Regions from separate parts of the Arsenophonus nasoniae genome, predicted to be linked through region 1. Evidence: riboswitches for the same ligand, from Rfam matches in the RefSeq annotation. Region 1 holds a riboswitch; the other holds the start of a gene.

Region 1 (5,474 bases):
CAGCCGTAATATAGAGAAAGGAAATAGAAGCGGGTACACAGACATTAAGCTGTGATAATTGGTAATTTGCTATTTGCTGATAATGGAACATTACCCATTCACCTCAAAATATGGCTTAAGAACATTCAATCTCAGAACGTAACCATTTTAAATTGAGAAGTAGCATCAATATCGATACTACCGCATAACGCTGATGAGAAAAAAAGTTCATCAGTTATCGCGCTGTTTATACCTCTATTAAAAGAAAAATGCAAAATCAAATTGAATAAAACATCAACAAATTTATCTCTATTTTGCGAATCCGTTTTTTAACGATAAACAAATATAAAAAACCGCTAGCCATAGCGCCAAATTAACATTAAAATGGACGTCTGGATGGTAATACATCTAATTCAGTTTCTCCGAATTTTTAAGGTAATAAAACATCTATGACCACACATCTTTTCACTTCTGAATCAGTCTCAGAAGGTCATCCTGATAAAATTGCTGACCAAATTTCAGACGCAGTTCTCGATGCAATTCTTGAACAAGATCCAAATGCACGCGTTGCCTGTGAAACCTATGTAAAAACAGGTATGGTAATGGTTGGCGGTGAAATTACGACCAGCGCCTGGGTAGATATAGAAGAAATTACGCGGCGTACAATACGCGAAATCGGCTATACCAGCTCCGATATGGGCTTTGATGCCAACTCCTGTGCTGTTATCAGTGCAATTGGCAAACAATCGCCTGATATTAATCAAGGCGTAGATCGCGCAAATCCTTCGGAACAAGGCGCTGGCGATCAAGGGATCATGTTTGGCTATGCTAATAACGAAACCGATGTTCTTATGCCGGCGCCAATTACTTATGCCCACCGCTTAGTGGAACGGCAAGCTGAAATGCGAAAAAATGGTACTTTGCCCTGGTTACGCCCAGATGCTAAAAGTCAAATTACTTTCCAATATGAAAATAATAAAATAGTGGGCATTGATACCATTGTCTTATCTACGCAGCATGCTGAGGAAATTAAACAAAACACCTTATCAGAAGCCGTAATGGACGAAATTATTAAGCCAGTATTACCGACAGAATGGCTCCACAAAAATACCAAATATTTTATTAATCCCACAGGTCGTTTTGTTATAGGTGGCCCAATGGGCGATTGTGGCTTAACCGGCCGTAAAATTATCGTCGATACTTATGGTGGCATGGCTCGCCATGGTGGTGGTGCTTTTTCTGGTAAAGATCCCTCTAAAGTCGATCGTTCTGCTGCCTATGCAGCGCGCTATGTAGCAAAGAATATTGTTGCCGCAGGACTGGCTGATCGCTGTGAAATTCAAATTTCTTATGCAATTGGTATCGCTGAACCAACATCCATCATGATCGAAACTTTCGGTACAGAAAAAATAGCCAATGACACGCTTGTTCATTTAGTACATGAAATTTTTGATCTACGTCCCTATGGTCTAGTGAAAATGCTCAATTTATTACAACCTATTTACCGTCAAACCGCAGCATATGGACATTTTGGCCGTTCTCAATTTCCATGGGAAAAAACAGATAAAGTTGCTGAACTTCGTGCAGCCGCAGGTTTAACTAACGAGTAGTCGATTTTATCTTGTTAAAACAGCAAAGGGACAGTTAGATAACTCTCCCTTTTGCTGTTTTAGATCTAGATAAAAATAACAATTGGTTATTGAATTTTTCCAATACTTATTTAATAAAGACCATAATAAATTAATTTCTTTTATTCTGAGCTGACTCTTTGTCCATTTAACTATGTTAATAATATGAAATCACAGCGAGTACCGATCGCTTTACAACAGATTGTCATGCGAGTATTGCGCAACAAACTGGCTACAGCGAGTACTAAATTGGAAAAAACCTTTACAGAACCATTGATCAATTACCGACAGCGAGGAACCATTGCCGGTAGTGCCCATCTACAAGCATGGGAAATTCGGCTTAACCCGATTTTACTGATTGAAAATGGTGAGATTTTTATCAATCAAGTTATTCCCCATGAGTTAGCCCACTTATTGGTTTATCACTGTTTTGGTAAAACAGCCCCGCATGGTAAAGAATGGAAATGGATGATGGCCGTGATCCTGGAAGTTCTACCGCAGACAACACATCAGTTTGCTTTAACCTCTATTCGTAAGCAGATCTTTCATTACCATTGCCAGTGCGACCTATCACATCAATTAACCCTACGCCGGCACAACAAAATCCAACACGGTAAAGGGGAGTATATTTGCAAAAAATGTGGTCAATATCTCGTTTGGCAAAATCAATAGGAGAGCAATTCACTCTCCCTGATTGATCAAGCTAAATCAGTCATAATCAACTTCGCAATTTCAAAGTAAATAATTAATCCTGTGCCATCTATAAAAGTAGCAATAAAAGGCGCAGAAACAATAGCAGGATCAATATTCAATCGTTTTAGTACCATTGGAATAATAGAAGAAACGATCGCACTCCATACAGTAATTGCCATCATAGTCAAACCAACAACAAGGGTAACTTGATAGCCAACATCCAGGATCCAAGCACGAAATATGCCAACACAACCTATCGTTAATGCCACTAAAAAGGACGTAGATATCTCTTTTTTAAGCACTGCACCTAGATTACGTAAACTCACTTCTCCTAGCGCCATTGCCCTAACTAAAGTAGAAGTTATTTGAGTACCACTATTGCCACCAGTGCCAATTAATAAGGGAATAAAAAAAGCTAATGAAATAGCCGATTCCAGCTGATCGGAAAAAGCTTTCAATACTGTACCAGTATAAGCTTCAGCCACAAATAACATCAATAACCAAACAACGCGTTTACGCCATAATGTTATTGGGCTGGTTGACATATAAGGCACTTCTAAAGGTAGAGTTGCTCCTTGCAGGTGGGCATCTTGGGTGTTCTCATCCTCAATTAATTCAGCGATATCTTGCGCGCGCAATACCCCTTTTAGTTTAGAAAACTCCACAACCGGAATAGAATCAACATCACAATGATTAAGTAGAGCAAAAACCTCTTCACGTGATTGTTCTGGTGAAACAGAAAAGAAATCACGTCGCATAATATCTGAGACTAGTAGTTCATCCGATGAGGTTAATAATGTTTTCATCAATAACAGACCATTTAGATATTTATCTTTATCAATAACATAAAGATAAGTCGGGATCTGATCGCCGGTAAGTATATTAGCCAGATTATTTTTAATAGCAGCAACAGAATCATTCATAGAAACAGCGATATAGGATTGACTCATATAAGCACTAACTTTTACTTCATCAAAATTATTATGCTGCTGCTCATTGAAATTTTCTGCATGACTATTTGCCGGACACACCACACTGGGTGCCGTTTTTTGTAGGGATGTTAACTTCATTTTCGAAACCCTATCACTGTTATAAACTGCAAACAGTTCTCAAATAGGGGCAAAACCAGATGCGAGAATATTAAGCTATCTCAACGTCTCAGTTTTAGCACTATACAACGTATCCTGCAACCAGCAGGAAGTTACATGGGGATACACCTTGACTCGATATATCCTGTCCTGATCTTGGGCGTCTCTCGACGTCGTCAGATCAGCAACCTATGTTTGTATAGGAGCCTCGCCTAACGAGATACTGCACCGTGCTTAATATTAAAATTAATATTAACTCGGGCAGATTATAATGAAGCTAAATAACTTTTCCAATTATAGTGTTACTTATGGTTTAGTTTTTGTTTAAGTTGATAAATAATAGAATCGATCAGCTAAATTAATAAACGAAAATATATTTAAAATCGTAAGTTATTTAATTAAAAAAGCAAATGTTCATCAAACGCCAGACGATCTATTTTTATCTTTTTTGCTTCATTAATAACTTGTTCTGCTGTTTTACCATCTAAGGTGCGGCAAATCCGTTTTTCCAATGCTCTTGAAGCAGCTCTTTCACCAAGTTGACGATATTCATCAAAATTAATACTATTAAACATAGTAATATCAATAGCTTCATCAAATTGCTGCTGTTTTTCAAAAGAGAGAGAATCTCGTACTTCAGCAATAGAAGAACGTAATAATTGCTTATTTTTGCCATTTAGTTTTAATTGTTGTTCACAACCCAGCAACAAAAAACTGATGAAGAAAATTAATAGATTAAATCTCATTATATAACGCCCTTCTCTCTGTTTTTAATTATCAGCATAGCAAAATTAAAACCAATAAACTTGAGTATAATGAAAATTTAAAGAGAATAATTGTAAAAAAAATTTTCATATTGCTGGTGAAAATTAACAGCAATACCTTATTGCTTATTAGTTGTTACAGAGTAAAAATAAAATTTAAATACAATCAAGTTACTATTCATTAAATAGCCATAAATTAAAATAGTTTATTTAATATACTGTTATTTTTTCAAAATAATTGAAAGAGCCAATACAGGCTCTTTCGATATTACTTTTATTTTATGGTAATTTAACACCTTCAAGAGAAATAATAAGTTCAGCTTCTTGCGATTTAGGCCCGAGATCTTTTTGAAAATTAAAATCTTTCAATTTAATTTTTCCAGTTGCCTCAAAACCTACACGATAGCCCCCCCATGGATCGTCACCTTTTCCGATTAAGATAGCATTAAGTACTAATGGTTTTGTTACCCCATTTAACGTCAATTGCCCCTCTATATGATAAGCACCCTTGACTTGACTGACCTTAGTGGAAATAAAAGTTGCCTCAGGATATTTTTTTACATTAAAAAAATCGGCACTACGCAAATGTTTATCGCGTTCTGCATGATTAGTATCAATGCTTGCAGTATTGATCACCACCTTGACTTGATCATTTTGTGGATTTTTTTCATCAAAGGTGAAACTACCGGTAAAATTCTTAAAACTACCATAAACCCAACTGTAACCTAAATGTTGGATGCGAAACTGAATAAAAGCATGTTGACCTTCATTATCAATTTTATAATTTGCGGCTATTGCTGAATTAATGCTCAATAGCAAAATTGTGGTGACTAGCGTTAAAAAAATTTTTTTCAACATAACTATCTCCAATAAGTTAGTTTCTTGAACGTAGCACGCTACGCGTGAGCGGCGCAGCGGTGCTGCTTCGGGGATGTTAATGAGTTGAGTACTGTTTTATACTCTGCAGTAGGTTAATTTTTTTCAGGGATTCATCTCGATGGCTCGCAATAAATCTCCCAGAAAGCGTAAACCGGTTAAATCAGGCAGGCTGCCCGTCACTTCACGTGCCACAGCGCCTGTTTATCCGAAACGTTTTATGATCTCTCTCCCACCCGAAAATGATGATGACAGACCGCCTGAATTTTTTTATGACACCCTAAAAGAAGCCATACGCCACTGCGTCCGACTCGGCCCCCAATTTTTTCTCGACACGCAGTATTACCCGCCGCTAGTCACGATTATCAGGGGTTTTGAACAACGCCAAGACCAAGCTGATGACGCTGGATACGACTACACTGAGGGGGGAATAACTGAAAGTCTGC
Region 2 (5,474 bases), 1.4 Mb from region 1:
AATCGGGACAAAGCCTTCAATCGTAATGATGATGCTATAGAGTAAAGCGGCAATAGTTCCTCGCGAAACGTCACGTACCGCGCTGACTGAGGTGACTAGGGTGATTGAAATGCTTAATCCTTGAATAACACGAATAACAAGGAAAGCTGGTAAACTTTCAGTTTGTGTTAACATGAATGTTGCTGCTGCATAGATAGTTGCACCTGTTAGCATAATTTTGCGGCGACCGATGGCATCGGAAAGCGGACCAAAGATTAATTGCCCTAAGCCGATTGCCAAGGTATAAACCATAATTGAAAGCTGGGTTGATGAGAGACTTTTATTAAATTCTTTTGCGATATCAGGAATCGAGGGCAAATAAGTATCAACCCCTAAAATACCCATCATAGTGAGTAATGCTAAGCCAAAAGTAAAGAAAGACAGCGTTTGTCTGTTAATTTTTTTCATAAATATTTCCCTTAATAGAAAATTTTATTTCAAGCATGCAGGAAAATTTCAGGATCGATATTCAAACGGAGTTGCTGCTAACTAGCAAACTTTTCTATTTTTTGTTGAGCTTTAATTTAGTTTTATCCGGTTTGTTGGTTTTTAAATCGTATTTGATTAAAATCATACAAATCTAGTAAATTAAAATGCATCTACGTTACAGCATGAGCGTTTTAAATTAGTGGCATATTGATGAATAGAAAGCGATAGCTTAAAAAAGCAATCACAATGCGGGAATAAGCTAGCGAATAACTGGACTTTATTTTTTAGGGTAATTTTAATCGGCAGACTTTAATAATCGTAAAGGCTCGGTAACTGACCGAGCCTGTGGTTTGTTATATATTAAGAATAACTTTGGCAATTTCGAAATAAATAATCAGACCCGTACCATCAACTAGCGTTGTGATAAATGGCGCTGAAACTACCGCCGGATCAATGCCATACCTTTTAAGTAGTAGAGGAATGACCGAGGAGACAATGGCTGACCATAGAGTAATACAGATCAGTGACAGACTGACAACGATACAAATATCCCAACCAATATTCATAAAGCTGGCACGTAATATCCCCGCTGCCCCTAAAGTGATGGCGATTAACACTGCAGTTGACATCTCTTTACGCAAGATCAGCCATAAATGACTGATGGAAAGTTCTCCAATCGCCATTGAGCGCACAATCGTTGACGTAATCTGAGTACCACTGTTACCGCCTGTTCCCACTAAAAGTGGAATAAAGAAGGCTAAAGCAATGACCGCCTCTAATTGCTCTTCAAATGATTTAATGACCGTGCTGGTATAGGCTTCCGCAATAAACAGTAAAAGTAACCATACACTGCGTTTTTTCCACAGGGCAAAAGGACTCGTTTGAAGATAAGGTTTATCTAACGGTAAACTACCACCTTGTAGTTGAGCATCTTCGGTTGCATCATCTTCCAATATACGATCAATTTCTCGTTCGCTAAGGGCACCAACTAATACCCCTTTATCTAATACTGGCACCAGATCAAAACCACAGTCATGCAATGATTTTGCTAATTCAGTGCGTTTAACATCTGGGGCAACAAAGAAAAAATTGGGTTTCATCAGTTGGTTGATGCTATCACTATCAGTAGAGTGCTTTAATAGCGATTTTACTGATAAAATACCGATTAATATTTCATTCGTCGTAATGAAAATTTGATTAGTGATACTATTTTCTTCAAGTTTTTCCAGAAAAACTTTTTTTGCTTCAGCAACAGAAATATGTTCTGGTAAAGTCATATAATTCTGTGTCATATATGAAGCGGCAGTTGGGTTTGCCTGGTCAACATGATAGCGAGGTTTAAATGTATTTTGTTGGATAGGTAAAGCCATATAAAAGTCCCCTATAGGTGTTAAAATCTCTCACCGGGGCGAACTAACGTGGGAAGTAGATCCCAACGTTTAGGTTTTAGCTTCTAACAACGTATTCCAAGCGGAAAGTTACTTTTGTAAGACCTTGATTCGATCATACCTGTTTTACCAATACAAGCCTGTCTCCATGCAAGTACGGCAGTAACTTTTGTTTGTTAGGTAGCCTCGCCATAACGAGATCGTTTATTGTATTTCACGTCAACAGTGTTGAACGCCAGCGATTATAAATTTACTTATTTTGATTACAATTTTTTCTTGAAGTTGTTTAGTTAAGATTTAAGAAAGTCAAATTTTAACAGTCAAAAATAAGAAAATATTGTCTTTATTTTATTATAAAGTAAAAGAAATGCTTGTTTGAAATATGAATAGATAAAAATTAGATGGTTTTAATCGAAATATTTTAAAAGTTCTTAACTTTTTGTTTTTACTATTTTAAATAACGCCATTTATATTACATAAATGCTTCTGGTGCGATAATTGAAAATGCGCCTTTAACAATTAAAATAAATACAGCTGCCCAAATAGCAGCTGATAATAAGCAGACGCTATAGACCTTAGTTCGGTTCATTAATAACATGCCGGCAACTAATGGGATCATGTATCTTAATACCGCAATAAAACGAGAGGTAAATAACACAGTTATCCCTTGGTTTTGTAATTTGTTATGGGCATTATCAATAGTTGATTGATAACGACTAAAAAAACGACTAAATAATTTTCTACGGGTTATTTGATTACCCAAATAGTAGGAAATTATTGAACCAATGGTTGCACCTAAAGTAATCGCCAACCAAACTAAACTAATATTTAGTTTTGGCAAACTGGCAGTAATACCCGTTAATAACATAACGGATGCAGGTGGTAGAAAAGAAGATAAAACAACCGTAGATTTGCTAATTGCGATGCTAAATAATATGGTAAATAACCATATTGGATGTAAATTAATCTCTGACCAAAATGCATTTAGATATGTCATAAATTCTTCTGTTTTCATTGTGTTATTTTCTCTTTAGTGAGTTATTTCTGACAAAATAAAAAATATTATAATAATATAATCTATCTATATTAGCGTAAATTAAAGTTATTCAATTGTTGTTATAACAGGATTAACTTTACTAAATTTAAATTCAGTAGTTTATGAGTAAATAAAAATTTTGCCCAAGATAGGCATATGTTAGTTAATGGCTGGGGAAATGGTCAATTGCTTTAGTTAACGATATATTAAATAAATAATATCTTTATTTAGCTAGCAAGCAGAACAGTTATTTAAGCAAGCGTGAATTTTAATTGGCATCAAATCTTAGTGTATCAGTTCGATTTTACCATACTCTCTGCTTAGGTTTGTAAATCGATTACTGATTATTTTTGTCATTAACAATACATTTTTGTTAATGACAAAATAATTAGTTAAGTATTTTTTTATTCAATGAAGTTTCTACTTCGGCTCTTTTTAAATAGGCATATAATATTGCACTAATTAAAGTTCCACACATAATCGCTAGCAGATAAGCAATAATCGGTTGTACCGCTCCAGGAATCAACATAACAAATAGTCCACCATGAGGTGCCATTAGTGTGACATGAAAATACATCGATAATGCACCAGTAATGGCTCCGCCAAGCATACAGATGGGTAATACCCGCATCGGATCACGGGCAGCAAAGGGAATGGCGCCTTCAGAAATAAAACATAGACCTAATATGAACGCTGCTTTACCGCCTTCACGTTCATTAGTTGAAAACTTGTTACGAGCAAACAATGTCGCAAGTCCCATGGCTAAAGGGGGTACCATGCCCGCTGCCATAATGGCTGCCATAGGACCATAAGTTTGGGCACTTAATAAAGCAACACCAAACGCATAAGAGGCTTTGTTAACGGGTCCTCCCATATCTGTACACATCATTGCACCTAAAATAATACCTAAGATAACGGCATTAGTTGTGCCAATATTGGTTAGCCATTCTGTAAGGGAGGTCATTATCCAGGAAACAGGATTACCGATAATATAGATCATAACTAAGCCAGTAATTAATGTGGCGCATAATGGCACTATTAAGATAGGTTTTAGGGACTCCATACTTTTAGGTAATGGAAAGTATTGATTGAGCAATTTGGCGACATAGCCAGCCATAAAACCAGCAATAATACCACCAAGAAAACCGGCATTGGTGCTAACCGCTAGCATGCCACCAACTAATCCAGGTGTTAAGCCGGTTCTGTCAGCAATTGAGTAAGCTATATAACCAGATAAAATGGGTACCATGAGCGCTAAAGCAGAGTGTTTACCAATTTGCATTAATGCTGCAGCTAATGTGCCTGGTTGCTCGGCTGCATCTAAACCAAACATAAAAGAGAGGGCGATACAAAGGCCGCCGGCTACTACCATCGGTAACATGTAAGAAACACCAGTAAGTAGATGACGATAGAGGCCCTGAGTTGTTGTTTTCTTAGTTAAGTTGTCTGAGCTATTTTTTATTTTGTTAGGTTGATAATATTCAGCTTTAGCTAATGCATTATCCATCTCTTGCGCGGTTCTTTTTAAGGCGGCGCTTGTTGAGGTGTGGTAAATCCGTTTACCGGCAAATTTCGCTAAATCAACTTCTATATCAGTGGCAGCAATAATAAAATCGGCATCATTGATCTCTTCTAAGGTAATTTCATTGCCTGTTCCCACCGAACCACGCGTTTCTACTTTGATTTGCCAGCTTCGTTTTTTAGCTTCAATTTCTAAAGCTTCTGCTGCCATAAAAGTATGTGCCACACCAGTAGGACAAGCGGTCACGGCTAAAACACGCTGTTTTTTGGCGATCTTCGGCTTAATAAAATTAGCGTTGTCCACAATAATCGCTTTATTTTCGGCCATAGAGAGAGTTTTTTCTGGCGCAGGTATTATCTGTGTTTCATCGGTAAAGAAAACTTTTTTACCGGTCAATTGGTGTTCATCTGCTATATTTTCACCAATAACAATAATCAATTCAGCTGCCGCAATATTATCCGTTAATTTTAAAGATTGATGCTGTATCTGTTGACATAATATTTGCTTAGCAAGATAGGTTCTTGGTGGCATTTGGGGTGAATGAATAATAGCAATTGTTTTCATCAAGAGATTCCTTATATTTGATATGGGATCAGAGCAACTTGGTTCATCATTTTTGTCAGTTGTTGCCGATCCATGCTCCTAACATTACCTTGGCTGACTGTTATGGCACTGATTGCTGTTGCTAAGCGCAATGTATGTTCACTGGTTTGCCGCATCAATAAGCCATAGATTAAACCTCCGACCATGGCATCTCCGGCACCAACAGTACTTACAACCTGACATTTTGGTGGAGTTGCTAACCAAACACCGGATGCGTTGACCCACATGGCACCTTCTTCGCCTAAGGAAATGACAACGTGAGCAATGCCTTGAGAACGTAATTGCTGAGCCGCTTTGGCGATTTCTTGATAGGTAGGTAAAGGGTGGCCAATCCAGCTTTCTAATTCATGTCGATTTGGTTTCACCAACCAAGGGTTGGCTTTTAAACCGGCAATCAATGCATCTCGGCTACTATCAAATATGACGCACATACATTGATTACGTAGCCGTTTCATCC

What was found. Region 1 has a riboswitch for magnesium ahead of ArsFIN_RS15075 (magnesium transporter). Riboswitches for the same ligand answer to the same signal wherever they lie in the genome.
Region 2: it holds a riboswitch for magnesium, as region 1 does, so the genes downstream of both, ArsFIN_RS02350 (magnesium transporter) here and ArsFIN_RS15075 (magnesium transporter) in region 1, are expected to answer to the same signal.

The regions. Positions count from the first base shown of each region.
Region 1 covers NZ_CP038613.1:2,983,021-2,988,494, forward strand. Annotated here, with positions in the region: gene metK (methionine adenosyltransferase) at 429-1,589, shown strand; gene ArsFIN_RS15070 (SprT family zinc-dependent metalloprotease) at 1,773-2,279, shown strand; gene ArsFIN_RS15075 (magnesium transporter) at 2,306-3,370, opposite strand; M-box (ykoK) riboswitch at 3,443-3,615, opposite strand; gene ArsFIN_RS15080 (DUF6694 family lipoprotein) at 3,787-4,134, opposite strand; gene ArsFIN_RS15085 (YceI family protein) at 4,432-5,010, opposite strand; gene ArsFIN_RS15090 (hypothetical protein) at 5,150-5,474, shown strand, end outside.
Region 2 covers NZ_CP038613.1:500,210-505,683, forward strand. Annotated here, with positions in the region: gene ArsFIN_RS02345 (MFS transporter) at 1-447, opposite strand, end outside; gene ArsFIN_RS02350 (magnesium transporter) at 822-1,760, opposite strand; M-box (ykoK) riboswitch at 1,893-2,062, opposite strand; gene ArsFIN_RS02355 (DedA family protein) at 2,329-2,853, opposite strand; gene fruA (PTS fructose transporter subunit IIBC) at 3,281-4,978, opposite strand; gene fruK (1-phosphofructokinase) at 4,990-5,474, opposite strand, start outside.